DNA from 4 places in the Pseudomonas sp. B33.4 genome. Region 1 is predicted to be linked to each of the others. Evidence: riboswitches for the same ligand, from Rfam matches in the RefSeq annotation. Region 1 holds a riboswitch; each other region holds the start of a gene.
The links. Region 1 has a riboswitch for cobalamin ahead of cobO (cob(I)yrinic acid a,c-diamide adenosyltransferase). Riboswitches for the same ligand answer to the same signal wherever they lie in the genome.

Region 1 (3,204 bases):
AGCGGCTCGACAGCGCTGACGTCAGGCGCGGCGAACTCAACCGCTGGTGGCAGCGCTACCTCGCAACTACTGGCCAGCGCGTTGGCAGCGGCGTCGAGACGCACATCGAGGTCATTCAATTCGCTGGCCTGCACCAGGCCGAGATGGCGGCTCGGCAGTTCGATACCAGTCTCTCGCGACAACGCGCCGTACCAGCGCAGCCCTTCCGTGAGGCTGCCTTCGAGCAACTGCGCATGGCGCAAGGTGCCGACACGATTGGCCAATACGCCGGCAAACGGCAAGTCTGGCTGATACTTTGCCAAGCCCAGCGCCAACGCACCAAAGGTCTGCGCCATCGCCGTGCCGTCGATCACACCGAGCACCGGTACACCAAAATGCCGCGCCAGATCGGCGCTGGACGGCGTACCGTCAAACAGGCCCATCACGCCTTCGATCAGAATCAGATCCGCCTCGGCAGCGGCTTCCCACAACAGCCGACGACTTTCCTGCTCGCCGACCATCCACATGTCCAGTTGATACACCGGCGCACCGCTGGCGCGCTCGAGGATCATCGGGTCGAGAAAGTCCGGGCCGCATTTGAACACGCGCACCTTGCGCCCCTGATTGCGATGCAAACGGGCGAGTGCAGCGGTGACGGTGGTCTTGCCCTGACCGGAGGCCGGCGCGGCGATAAGTACCGCCGGGCAGTGACGTGGTTGATTCAAAGTTCGACGCCTTTCTGCGCTTTGATACCAGCCTGGAAGGCGTGTTTGAGCATGCCCATTTCGGTAACCGTGTCGCCCATTTCGATCATTTCCGGCTTGGCCGCGCGACCGGTGACAATCACGTGCTGCATCGGCGGACGCGCCTGCAAATCGCTGAGTACCTGATCGAGATCGAGATAACCGTGCTTGAGGGCGATGTTCAATTCATCGAGCACCACCAGACCGATCGACGGATCACGCAGCAGTTCGCGCGAGACTGCCCACGCGGCTTCGGCGGCGGCGATGTCGCGCTGACGATCCTGGGTTTCCCAAGTGAAACCTTCGCCCATCACGTGGAAACGTACCTGCTCGGGGAAACGGCGGAAAAACAACTCTTCGCCGGTGCTGTTGCGGCCCTTGATGAACTGCACAACACCGCATTGCATGCCGTGGCCCATGGCGCGGGCGAGCATGCCGAAGGCCGAGCTGCTTTTACCTTTGCCGTTGCCGGTCAGCACCAGCACCAGACCGCACTCGTCGGGCGAGTTGGCGATGCGTTCGTCGATCACGGCTTTTTTGCGCTGCATACGCGCCAGATGGCGTTCGTCGCGCTCGGGGGAATCAGTCATGGGGAGCTCTCCGTTGGGGCTGGATAACGGCGGGCAGGCACAAGAATAGACGGCAAAAAGCCTGGCATCGCCCACCGTGATGCCGCTGGATGGATCAGGCCGGTCTCCGGGCTCATGAGCGGCGTTTCGCCTGACTGCGCGCCTTCCCGCTTCTGTCGAGGCAGTGGCTCAAGGCGCAGCTTTTACTCATTTACCGTTGCGGGGGCAGCGCCGGGATCGTGGTGGTTCTTCGCGTGAAGACAACCCTCACCGGCTTCCCTGTTTCACTCTGTCGACGCAGGTCACAGAGCACCTGAAACAAGCCGCGAAGGTTAGAGGGTTGGGGGTGGAGCGTCAATTAAAGAGGCGGCCATCGGGCGAATAACTGCCGCCGATCAATTATCTGACGCCAATCTTGTGCCACACTGATACAAATGATATCAAAGAGCCATGCTTTTCTTGAAAAGCCCACCACAACAATAAAGGATGATGACGATGCAAGGCATGATCATCAGCAACCCGCGCCTGGAATTCCTGCGCCCGGTGCTTGAACGCTGGTTTGACTGTATCGACCGTTACAACGCCGTGCGCGGCGACAGCGACACGCCTTACTGGCATGACGAGAAAGCCAATCTCGGATTGCTCTCGGCCGCAGCCTGGATGGCCGAGCTGGTCACTTTGAACGACACTGCCACGCGCAAACAGAACGAAGAAGGCGAGCGCAACGCCCACGCCGATCTGTTTCTGGCCGGCGCCGAAGACCGCGCCTTTATCCAGGCCACTCAGCGCTGGCCGAAGGTTACCAACTTGAATCTGACCCAAGCCCTGCTGGACATCACCAACGACGCCAAGCGAATCAGCTATGCCAGCGATCTCAAGCTTGGCTGCCTGTTTGTCGCGCCACAAAAAGCCCAGCACAGCGCCAGCCCCGAAGAGCTGCAGGACATGGTCGACGATTTGCAAAAAGAGCACACCTGCGCTGTCGCCTGGTATTTCCCCTATGCCTACCGCAAATTGCGCAGCGAAGCTGGCAACTATCACCCGGGCATCGCCGTGCTGTTCAAGGAAGCCCGCGGCTGAGCAGTTGAACCATCGGGCTTGCGCCCTCCTCTATGATTAGGAATGCATTCATAGGGAAGATCAGCAATGCGCAAGCCCCAGCTCGTTTTTGTCATCGCCTTCGCCGGAGGGCTCGCCGCCTGCGGTGAATCCTCCAGCCTGCAAGTCTCCGACGGCACCGGCCCGTCACCCAAGCTGCCCGAACCAAACAAGACCCTGATTCCGACGGTGAACATCGCCCCGGCAGTCGGCTGGCCCGAGGGTGGCAAACCGACCGCAGCGGCCGGCACTCAGGTCGCAGCGTTCGCCGAAGGCCTCGATCACCCGCGCTGGCTCTATGTGCTGCCCAACGGCGATGTGCTGGTGGCGGAAACCAATGCCCCACCCAAGCCGGATGACAGCAGCGGCATTCGTGGCTGGGTAATGAAGAAGGTCATGGGCAAGGCCGGCGCTGGCGTGCCGAGTCCGAACCGCATCACCCTGCTGCGTGACGCCGATCACGATGGCGTCGCCGAAACCCGCACTGTGTTCCTGCAAAACCTCAACTCGCCATTCGGCATGACCCTGGTCGGCAACGACCTGTACGTCGCCGATACCGATCGCCTGCTGCGCTTCAACTACGAACCCGGCGCGACCGAGATCAAGTCGCAGCCGATCAAGGTGGTCGATCTGCCCGGCGGCACGCTGAATCATCACTGGACCAAAAACGTCATCGCCAGCAAGGACGGCAGCAAGCTGTACGTCACGGTCGGCTCGAACAGCAACGTCGGCGAAAATGGTCTGGATAAGGAAGAAGGCCGCGCAGCGATCTGGGAAGTCGATCGGGCGACCGGTAATCACCGCATCTTCGCCTC
Region 2 (3,204 bases), 1.9 Mb from region 1:
CACCGCTCGTTGAGCGCCAGCTTGGCGTCGGCCTCGAAACCGCGCATCTGGATCGTGCCTTCGCCGTTGACCCACTGAATGTCATCGAGGGTGATCAGGTCGTCGATCTTGCGTTTGAACAGGGTCACGCTGGCGCTGAATTCGCGGTTGAGCAAAAAGCCTTTGTAGTCGACACCCAATTCAGCGTTGCGGCTCTTTTCCGGTTTCAGGTTGCGGTTGCCGATCTCGTCGCCCGGCTCGTTGACGAACAGCTGCTCGGCGTTCGGCAGTTTGTAGGCGCTGCCGTACTGACCGCGCACCGACCAGTTGTCGTTGAGGTCATACAGCGAAGTGAGCATGCCGACCGTGGCACTGTCGCCACCGCTCATGGCTTCGTGACGCACGCCGATGCTCGGGTGCCAGTCGGGCAGGGCGTCGATCTGCGGGCGCAACTGCGTGTAGAACGCGTGGGCTTCTGCCTTGTCGTTGTCGATGATCAGCACATCGTCCTGGCCCTTGAACCACTGGTTGTCGCTGCCGAATACCAGCACATGACCGCCGGGCAATTCAGCCTTGCCTTCGGCCTGCACGCCCCAGTCGGTGAAGCCCCAATAGTCATCGTGGTTGATGACTTTGGTGCCGCCGCCGACGACGTTGTTGACGCGGGTGTAGCGCGTGTCCCAGTCGTTGATATGGCCTTTGACGAAGTAGCTCAGACGCTCGTTGACGGTCTGCTCGAAAGTCGCCGTGGCGATCTGCTGCACGCGATCGTTGGTGGTTTTGTGGTTGTCGACCGGGCGGGCGAAATCGAGGTTGGCGTCGGCGTATTGGTAGAACAGTTCAAGCCGGGCATCGTCGCCGAACGACTGGATCGCCTTGCCACCGAAGGTGGTGACTTCGTAGGCGCGGTTCTTCCCTGAATCGTTTTTCATGTCGCGGTTGCGATACGGCTGATAGCCGTCGGAAACGTTGTGGCTGACGTACGCCAGCAAACCCAGATCGCCGAAGCCGTTAGTGAAGATATTCTCGACCCGCGCATCTGCAGTGGTGCCGCCGAAGCTGTCGACGCCCAGGTTGACCTCACCGGAGGCTTTGCGCGATTGCGGGCTGCGGGTGACGATGTTGATCACGCCGGAAACGGCCTGAGTGCCGAACAACAGACTCTGGCCACCCTTGAGCACTTCGATGCGCTCGACGGCGTTGGCCGGCAGAGTGTCCAGATAGAGGCCGCCGTACAGGCGATTGTTCAGGCGTACGCCGTCGAGCAGGATCAGCGTGTCGTCGTTGCGCCCGCCCAGCAGCGAATAGGTGCCGTAGTCGAACGGGCCGTTTTTCGGTGCTACGTACAGGCCGGGAATGAACATCTGCATGACGCGACTGACATCGGCGCTGGGGCCGGCGCGCTCGATCTGCTCGCGGGTCACAATCTCGACTTTGCTGCCGAACTTCGCCATATCAGCGACGGTGGTGGACTCCACCGACGGCGCAGAAACGATTTGTTGATTGAGCTCCAGTGGCGCGTCATCGGCCAGCAGCAACGGGCTGAACAGGCAGCCAAGGAACAGGGTTGGAGCAGAAGTGTTGAAAGGTCGAATCATTGTCTTCTCGAAAAGGATCTTCGCAGAAGAGCATGCAGGAGAAGGCATCGCGCACAGCCAATACCGGCCCATGCCCGCCCACCGCAGGATTTTGCCAAACGAAATTTCAGGCCGGTCTCCGGGCTCGCGCGTATAGAGGCTTTCACCTTCCCATGGCCGTGCGGCCACAGTGGTCTATCGAAAGCATCACGCGCATACCGTTGCGGGGGCAGCACCGGACTTGTTCGAAAAGAACGTACCGGTTTCCCGTTTCACCCCATGCGCGGCGGCATGGGACACCTGAAACTGGGCGGCATCTGAACATTCGACAGACCGTTCGTCAACTTGCCGGTACCGACTCTCGATCCGCGAATTACCAACTTTCGAAATAACTACTAAGGTCTATGACGGTAACCACAACGCGATATCCGTGGTGTCGACAGGCGCGAGTTGCTCGAGGAGCAGTCGAACAAGGAGGTTTTCATGCACGCTGCCAGCGACCATGTTCCCGGCGGGTTCGCCCCGCACTTCATTCGCAACGCCTTGCTGGTCGCGATGGCCAATGCGTTGACGCTGAGCGACGCGCAAGCGGCGTGCGGGCCTTTGGCCGAAGGCGCCTATAACGTCTCGCAAACCTGCTTGCCAACGGCCGGAGTCGATGCGTCGATCAGCACTCAGACAGGTACCACCATCACCACCACGGCCGGATCCTCGCTGAACAGTCGAGGCAACAACGCCAACACAACGCTGACGCTCAGCGGTACGACGGTCAACAGCACGCCCCCGACGGCTGCCAACGCGGTGTTCGCCAATGTCATTGGCACCACCGGCAACGCGAACCTGAGCGTCGATGGCGGCACCAATACCGTCAACCTCGGCGGCAGCGGGCTGGATGCGCTGGCGCTCAGTAATGCCGGCGCAGGCCTGTCGACGTTCACGGTCAGCGCCGGCACCACGCTGAACATCCTCAACACCGTGGTCGGCAATGAGCACGACGGCATCGACATCAATGCCAGCGGCGGCGGCACGATCATTCTGAACCATCAGGGCAGCGGCCAGATCACCTTGCTCGGCGGCAACGGTATCTGGAGCAAAGCCAGCGGCAGCGGCGACAACAACGTCAATGTCGGCAGCGGCGTCAGCATTCTGGTCAACAACGACGATGCACTGTCGGCGGGCCCACCGATCGGTGATGAAACGTTGCCCACGGCGGGCATTGGCAACCACGCCGGCGTGCATACGCGCGCGGTCAATGGCAATACCACTGTGGTCAATGCCGCGAACGTGCAAGGGATCGGCATGAACGCATTCGGCGTTTTCACCGAAGGTGGCGCCGGTAATACCCGCCTGAATAACAGCGGCACGATCAACACCAACGGTCTCAACGGATTCGGTATTCGCGCGTTCTCCACCGTTGGCAGCATCGCTATCGTCAACGAAGGCGCGATCACCACAACCGGCGGCGCAGCGCACGGCATTTATGCCAACGACAACGTCGGCGCCACCGGCTCGATCAGCATCGACAACAATGCCGCGCTGAATGTTGGCAGCACCGCCAATGCTGCCGGCTCCCGAGCCATTTACGTAATCAAGCGCGGCACCGGCGATGTCACGATCACGGGCAGCGGCAACATCAATGTGCTTGGCG
Region 3 (3,204 bases), 820 kb from region 1:
CAAACGCTGTAACTGCCCCGGCAAAGGCACCGACGGATAACGAAATCATTCCGGCGCCAACCCCGAGCAACGCCACCATCACCGCCCCGGTCGAAGCGCCGGCAGAAATCCCCAGCAGATACGGATCGGCCAACGGGTTGCGCAGCAGCGACTGCAAAATCACCCCGCACGTCGCCAGACCGGCACCGCACGCGGCCGCGACCAGTGCGCGGGTCAGGCGGTAGTTCCAGACGATGCCTTCATCGATAGGGTCGAGCACATAACCGGCGCCCCACAATTTGTTCGCCAGCACTTGCACGACCACGCCCGGTTCAATCGAGGTTTCACCAATGGCCACGCCAGCAACCACTGCAATCAACAGCGTCGCCAGGGCCAGCAACGTACGGATCAGACTGGCACTCATTGCGACAGGTCATAGCCGTTGATGGCCGTGGCCAGTTGCTCGATGCCATCGAACATGCGCAGGCTGGCCTGCATGGCCATGGCGTCGAGAATGATGATGCGGTTGTGTTTCACTGCGTCCATGTTGCGTGTCACCGGGTCGCTGCGCAGGAAGGCGAGTTTCTTTTCATAGTCGTCGGCGGGGAAGCGTCGGCGATCCATGCGCGCGATGACGAGGAAGGTCGGGTTGGCCTTGGCGATGGTTTCCCAGCCGACCGTTGGCCATTCTTCATCGGACTGCACGACGTTGCGCACGCCGAGGGTGCTGAGCATGAAATCGGGAATGCCTTTGTGCCCGGCCACGAATGGCTCGATGTCCATTTGCGCGCTGGAGAACCAGACCAGCGCACTGGCGTCCTTCAGCTGTTTGCCTTGCGCGGTGGCAATCGATTTGGCGAGGCTGGCCTTGAGTTGGTCGTTGAGCTGCTGGCCGCGCTCCTGCACATCGAAGATCTGCGCCAGTTGGCTCACGCTTTTGTAAATCGTGTCGATGCGGAACGGCGCCAGCCGCGTGCCATCGGCGCCGACGAGGTTGTCCTTGGCTTCGCAATCGGAAGGCAGCAGGTAGGTCGGAATCTTCAGCTCATGAAACTGCTCGCGGGTGCCGACCGCGCCTTGCGGGCCGACCATCCATTCCAGCTCCACGGCCACCAGTTCCGGGCGCTTGCCGATCACCGATTCGAAACTCGGTTCGTTATCGGCCAGGCGCTCGATCAGGTCGTTCTGTGCCTTGTACTTGTCCAGCACATTGTTGAACCACAGCGAGGTGCCGACGACTTCGTCGCTCAGGCCCATGGCGTAGAGCATTTCCGTGCCGGCCTGGCCGATGGTCACGGTGCGCGTCGGGGCGTGCTGGAAGGTCAGGGTGCTGCCGCAGTTTTTCACCGTCAGCGGATAGACAGTCGGTGCCGCCTGCGCCATGGCGCCAAGGGTCAGGCCGGTGATGAGGGTGGCGATGCGGGGCAGCAGCATGGGGCAGTCTCCGAGGGAACCGTACGGGGAGCGGGAGAGTACGGTCTGGAAACACACCATCGAACGCGGTCAGGAAAACAGCGCAAGGCCGGGCAGCCAACGAAGACGCGCACGGCACGATGTCCTTCCCGGACACCCCGCCGGTTAGTAGTCACTGTGCCGGCAGGTCTCCTGACTGATGCGTCATCGCCTGGCTCCGGCCTTCCCGGGATTCACCCAGTGGCAGTCGTGGAGCAGGCTCGGCACCTACAGTTGCGGGGGCAGTTCCGATCAATGCTGAGCAAGCACCTCGGATTCCCTATTAGTCCCGTTCGGGAACCGGCGGCGGCATGTTAGTCGATCGCGCCGTTTAAGGGGAGACGAATCTGTCGCGGCGAGGATTAGTGCTGGCTCATCAAACCGTGCAACACGCCCAGGCGCAGGCCCGGTTCGGAGGGCAGCATCTGCGCGATGCCGAACACTTTGAATGCCGCGAGCATCAACACCAGACCACCGGGCAGAATGCTCTGGCGATGAGGTTGCAGCCCGGCCAGTTTCAGTTGCTGGACGTTGTTCACCTTCAGCAGAAGCAACGACAGGCGCAGTAGCCCGCCGTAGGTGATGCCGTCCTGACCGTAGTCGTTGAGGCGATTGGCCTTGAGCACTTTGGCGAGCATGCGCGCGGTGCCGGAAGAGCCGATGGTTTGCTGCCAGCCCTGAGCGCGGTAGCGCCGGGCAACTTTTTCAAACTGCAGGATGGCGAAGCGTTCGGCTTCCTGCAGCGCAGCGGCGGACAGGTCGCCGCCGCGAAAAAAGCGTGTGCTCAAGGTGCCGCTACCGATGGCGATGCTTTCGGTGAGCAATGGTTGCGCGCCCTGGCCGAGGATCAATTCCGTGGAACCGCCGCCGATGTCGACCACCAGGCGCAGGTCTTCAGCGCTCGGCAAGGCATGGGTCACGCCGGCGTAGACCAGCCGCGCCTCTTCATGGCCGCAAATGACGTCGATGGGAAAGCCCAGATGCCGCTCGGCACTGGCCAGAAACAGTTGCGCGTTGTCCGCTTCACGCACCGCGCTGGTGGCCACCGCGCGAACGCGGCCGGCCTCGAAACCGCGCAGTTTCTTGCCGAACCGCGCCAACGCCTGCCAGCCGCGATCGAGCGCCAAGGCGTCCAGCGCGCCGCCATCAAAGCCTTCGGCAAGACGCACCGGTTCACGCAGGGTTTTCACTTCCTGAATCTGCAGGCCCTTTCGACTGCGCACCGACTGGCCGATCATCAGGCGAAAGGCATTCGAACCCAGGTCGATGGCGGCAAACAGCGAGGCGTCGTCTTTCATGGGAATCCTTGCAAAGCACCCGTCGGGAGGCGCGAGACGGTTTGCGAGAATTCTGCCGTGATCTTGATGACATCCTGATGACGGGGCAGCGGCGGTTCAATGAATGTGTGGCTGTCATGACACTGTCATTATCCGGCGTCTATGCTGAGGCCAATACATCGCGTGTTCTTAAAGTTTTTGCTGCCGAATTTGGCAGCTTTTTTTTGCCCAAAATTCAGCGAAATCCCTGTAGGAGCTGCCGAAGGCTGCGATCTTTTGACTTTGTTTTTGAGAGCAGGATCAAAAGATCGCAGCCTTCGGCAGCTCCTACAGGGGTAGTGGGGAGTTAGCAGGACTGAGGAGTTTCGCCTCGGGCCAGACGCGCATTGATGTGTTCGATTACCTCGGGCAACTCGGCGATGGTGTCGATCAGATAATGCGGACGCGAAGGCGCGAACATCTTGCCGATCCGCGCGCGTTCTTCCGCCAGTCGATC
Region 4 (3,204 bases), 1.0 Mb from region 1:
AAACGCCGAAAAGGTAACCCAAAAGGCTTTGCCCCGGCGTACGGCACTTCGCTGAGGCTCAGTGTTCCCTCGCTACGGTGTCCATCCGGGGACATCGCCTACGGTTTGCTTCGCTGCACCTCCTCTCGATGTATGCGGCTACGCCGCACGGCGCTGCGCGCCTGATCCCCGGATGAACACCTACGCTCGGCCTGCCGAAGGGGCAAAAAAGCCAGATCAAAAGCCAGATCAAGAGCCCCTCACCCTAGCCCTCTCCCGGAGGGAGAGGGGACTGACCGAGGTGATTGCGAGAGATACGCCGACGTGCGATACCGCGTTGAACTCAGATTCTGAAAGGCCCACAAATCGGCTCCCTCTCCCTCGGGAGAGGGCTGGGGTGAGGGGCAGCAACAACGCAAATCAAAAGCCGAACACCCGCGCTCCTCACCACTCAATAGGCCGAGTGTCAGCTCGCCTGCTCTTGATCTTGATCCACGGGCGACGTCGGAAGGCTGAGTGGAGGGATTGATCCGGGCGTGGGAGCGCAGCGACCGTTTGGCGCAGCCAAACACAGCGAGAGGAGGTGCAGCGAAGCAAACCGTAGGCGCTGCGCCCGGATCAATCCCGGAGCGAAGGAACCCCGAGCCCCAGCGAGCGGGCCGCACGCAGGAGCAAGCCTTTTTGGTTACTTTTTCGGCGTCTGGAAAAAGTGACCCGCCGTAAGGGCGGAACCCTAATCAGCAACACCCGCAGCAACGGATCCACCCCAAAAAATTGACCAAAACCCCACCCCCATGCTCTCCTACACACCTTGTTACGGGTGCCCTTCACAGGGTGAAACGGGAAACCGGTGAATCATGTGCTTTACTCAGAGCCATGTCAGTCCGGTGCTGCCCCCGCAACGGTAAGCGAGCGAAGCGTCAAAACCACTGTGCCTGTACGGCATGGGAAGGTGACGCTTGCAGGTCGGCCTGACGCCAACCCCTCGTGAGCCCGGAGACCGGCCCGCAACACACAGCCCGCACCTTGTGCGTCGCTGAACATAACAAACCCGCGGTGGGCGGGCGCTGTTCGAACCTCTGCGAGCCCGACCCGCAGGGGTTTTCATGCGCTCGATTCACCCACTGACACTCCAGAGGGAAGCGCCATGTCGATCATCAGCAGCACCGGCAGCAACACGGACAAAATCGCCAGCACCACCACCCTGAGCCAACGCCTGACCGCCGCGATCTTCGCCTCGATCCTCGGCGCCAGCCTGGTCTACTTCGCTGGTTTCTCGCACATCGAAGCGGTACACAACGCCGCCCACGATACCCGCCACAGCGCCGCGTTCCCGTGCCACTGAGACCTGCCGACATGATCAAGCGTATAGCGCAAACCGCAGGTTTCACCGGTCTGCTGGCCGCCCTGCTCCTCACTCTGCTGCAAAGCTTCTGGGTATCGCCGCTGATTCTTCAGGCCGAAACCTACGAGAAAGCCGAACCGGTTGCGGTTCATGAACATACCGAAGGTGCCATGGCCGGCCACACCCACGACGCCGAAGCCTGGGAGCCGGAAGACGGCTGGCAGCGCGTGGTCTCGACCACTGGCGGCAATCTGGTGGTTGCGGTGGGTTTCGCTCTGATGCTCGCGGGCCTGTACACCCTGCGCGCCCCGACCAAAACCTCGCAAGGCCTGCTCTGGGGTCTGGCCGGTTACGCAACATTCGTGCTGGCGCCCACTCTGGGCCTGCCGCCTGAACTGCCGGGTACTGCCGCCGCCGATCTGGCCTCGCGACAGATGTGGTGGATCGGTACAGCCGCCTCGACCGCAGTCGGCCTGTCGTTGATCGCGTTCAGCCGTCATTGGCTGATGAAAGTCCTCGGCGTGGCCATTCTCGCCGTGCCGCACGTGATCGGCGCACCGCAGCCGGAAGTGCATTCGATGCTTGCCCCGGAAGCATTGGAAGCTCAGTTCAAAATCGCTTCGCAGCTGACCAACGTAGTGTTCTGGCTGGCCCTGGGCCTGATCAGCGCCTGGTTGTTCCGCCGCAAAAGCGATGGCCAATACCACGCATGACCGATGACCGCGCAGCGCCGACCTTCGTGGTCGGTCTGGGCTGCCAGCGCGGCTGCCCGGCCAGCACGTTGCGCGCGTTACTTGATCAGGCGTTACAAGCGCATCGCATTGAGCTGCAAATGGTCAAGGCCTTGGCCAGCATCGACCTGAAGCGCGATGAGCCCGGGTTACAGGAACTCGCCGCACAACTGGCGCTGCCGCTGCTATATTTCAGCAGCGAAGAATTGGCCAGTTATCAGGAACGACTCAGCCACCGTTCCGAGATCGCCTACGAACGCACCGGTTGCTATGGCGTCGCCGAAAGTGCCGCGCTGGCCCTTGCCGAACAGCTGATTCAGGCACCGGCAAAACTGCTGATTTCCCGACAAAAATACGCTCAGGCCACCTTCGCATTGGCCGGTGCTGCATAAATTCCCGATAATCCCCGCCACCGATCATGAGCAATCTTCATCTGAAGCGATTGCCGCCCCCCTTTTTCACAGGATTCAACCATGACCGTCTACTTCATCGGCGCCGGCCCCGGCGACCCGGAATTGATCACTGTCAAAGGCCAGCGGCTGATCCGCAGTTGCCCGGTGATCATTTATGCAGGCTCGCTGGTACCGGCGGCGGTGCTGGACGGTCACCAGGCGCAAACCGTGGTCAACAGCGCTGAATTGCATCTGGAACAGATCATCGAATTGATCAAAACCGCGCATGCCAACGGCGAAGATGTGGCGCGGGTACATTCCGGTGATCCGAGCCTGTATGGCGCGATTGGTGAACAGATTCGCTATCTGCGCGAGCTGAATATTCCGTTCGAGATCATTCCCGGTGTGACGGCTACGGCAGCGTGTGCGGCTTTGCTTGGCGCGGAACTGACCCTCCCGGACGTCTCGCAAAGTGTGATTCTGACGCGGTATGCCGATAAAACCGCGATGCCGGCAGGCGAAGAACTCGGCAGTCTGGCGCAGCATGGTGCGACGATGGCGATTCATCTGGGGGTCAACCATCTGCAGAAGATTCTGGCGGAGCTGCTGCCGCATTACGGCGCGGACTGTCCGATTGCGGTGATTCACCGGGCGACGTGGCCGGATCAGGATTGGGTAGTGGGGACGCTGGCGGATATTGCCGGGAAGGTTGAGGCCAAAGGGTTTCGGCGCACGGCGTTGATATTGGTGGGTCGGG

Region 2: another riboswitch for cobalamin. It lies ahead of U6037_RS16450 (TonB-dependent receptor); the one in region 1 lies ahead of cobO (cob(I)yrinic acid a,c-diamide adenosyltransferase).
Region 3: another riboswitch for cobalamin. It lies ahead of U6037_RS11885 (ABC transporter substrate-binding protein); the one in region 1 lies ahead of cobO (cob(I)yrinic acid a,c-diamide adenosyltransferase).
Region 4: another riboswitch for cobalamin. It lies ahead of U6037_RS12710 (CbtB domain-containing protein); the one in region 1 lies ahead of cobO (cob(I)yrinic acid a,c-diamide adenosyltransferase).

What each region holds. Positions count from the first base shown of each region.
Region 1 is NZ_CP140706.1:1,855,616-1,858,819, reverse strand. It holds gene U6037_RS08310 (cobyrinate a,c-diamide synthase) at 1-704, opposite strand, end outside; gene cobO (cob(I)yrinic acid a,c-diamide adenosyltransferase) at 701-1,312, opposite strand; cobalamin riboswitch at 1,392-1,623, opposite strand; gene U6037_RS08300 (hypothetical protein) at 1,787-2,371, shown strand; gene U6037_RS08295 (sorbosone dehydrogenase family protein) at 2,438-3,204, shown strand, end outside.
Region 2 is NZ_CP140706.1:3,753,703-3,756,906, reverse strand. It holds gene U6037_RS16450 (TonB-dependent receptor) at 1-1,577, opposite strand, end outside; cobalamin riboswitch at 1,669-1,875, opposite strand; gene U6037_RS16445 (autotransporter outer membrane beta-barrel domain-containing protein) at 2,040-3,204, shown strand, end outside.
Region 3 is NZ_CP140706.1:2,675,450-2,678,653, forward strand. It holds gene U6037_RS11880 (iron ABC transporter permease) at 1-391, opposite strand, end outside; gene U6037_RS11885 (ABC transporter substrate-binding protein) at 400-1,413, opposite strand; cobalamin riboswitch at 1,557-1,751, opposite strand; gene U6037_RS11890 (Ppx/GppA family phosphatase) at 1,794-2,729, opposite strand; gene phnX (phosphonoacetaldehyde hydrolase) at 3,055-3,204, opposite strand, start outside.
Region 4 is NZ_CP140706.1:2,885,453-2,888,656, reverse strand. It holds cobalamin riboswitch at 781-1,003, shown strand; gene U6037_RS12710 (CbtB domain-containing protein) at 1,127-1,324, shown strand; gene U6037_RS12705 (CbtA family protein) at 1,336-2,037, shown strand; gene U6037_RS12700 (cobalamin biosynthesis protein) at 2,034-2,447, shown strand; gene cobM (precorrin-4 C(11)-methyltransferase) at 2,529-3,204, shown strand, end outside.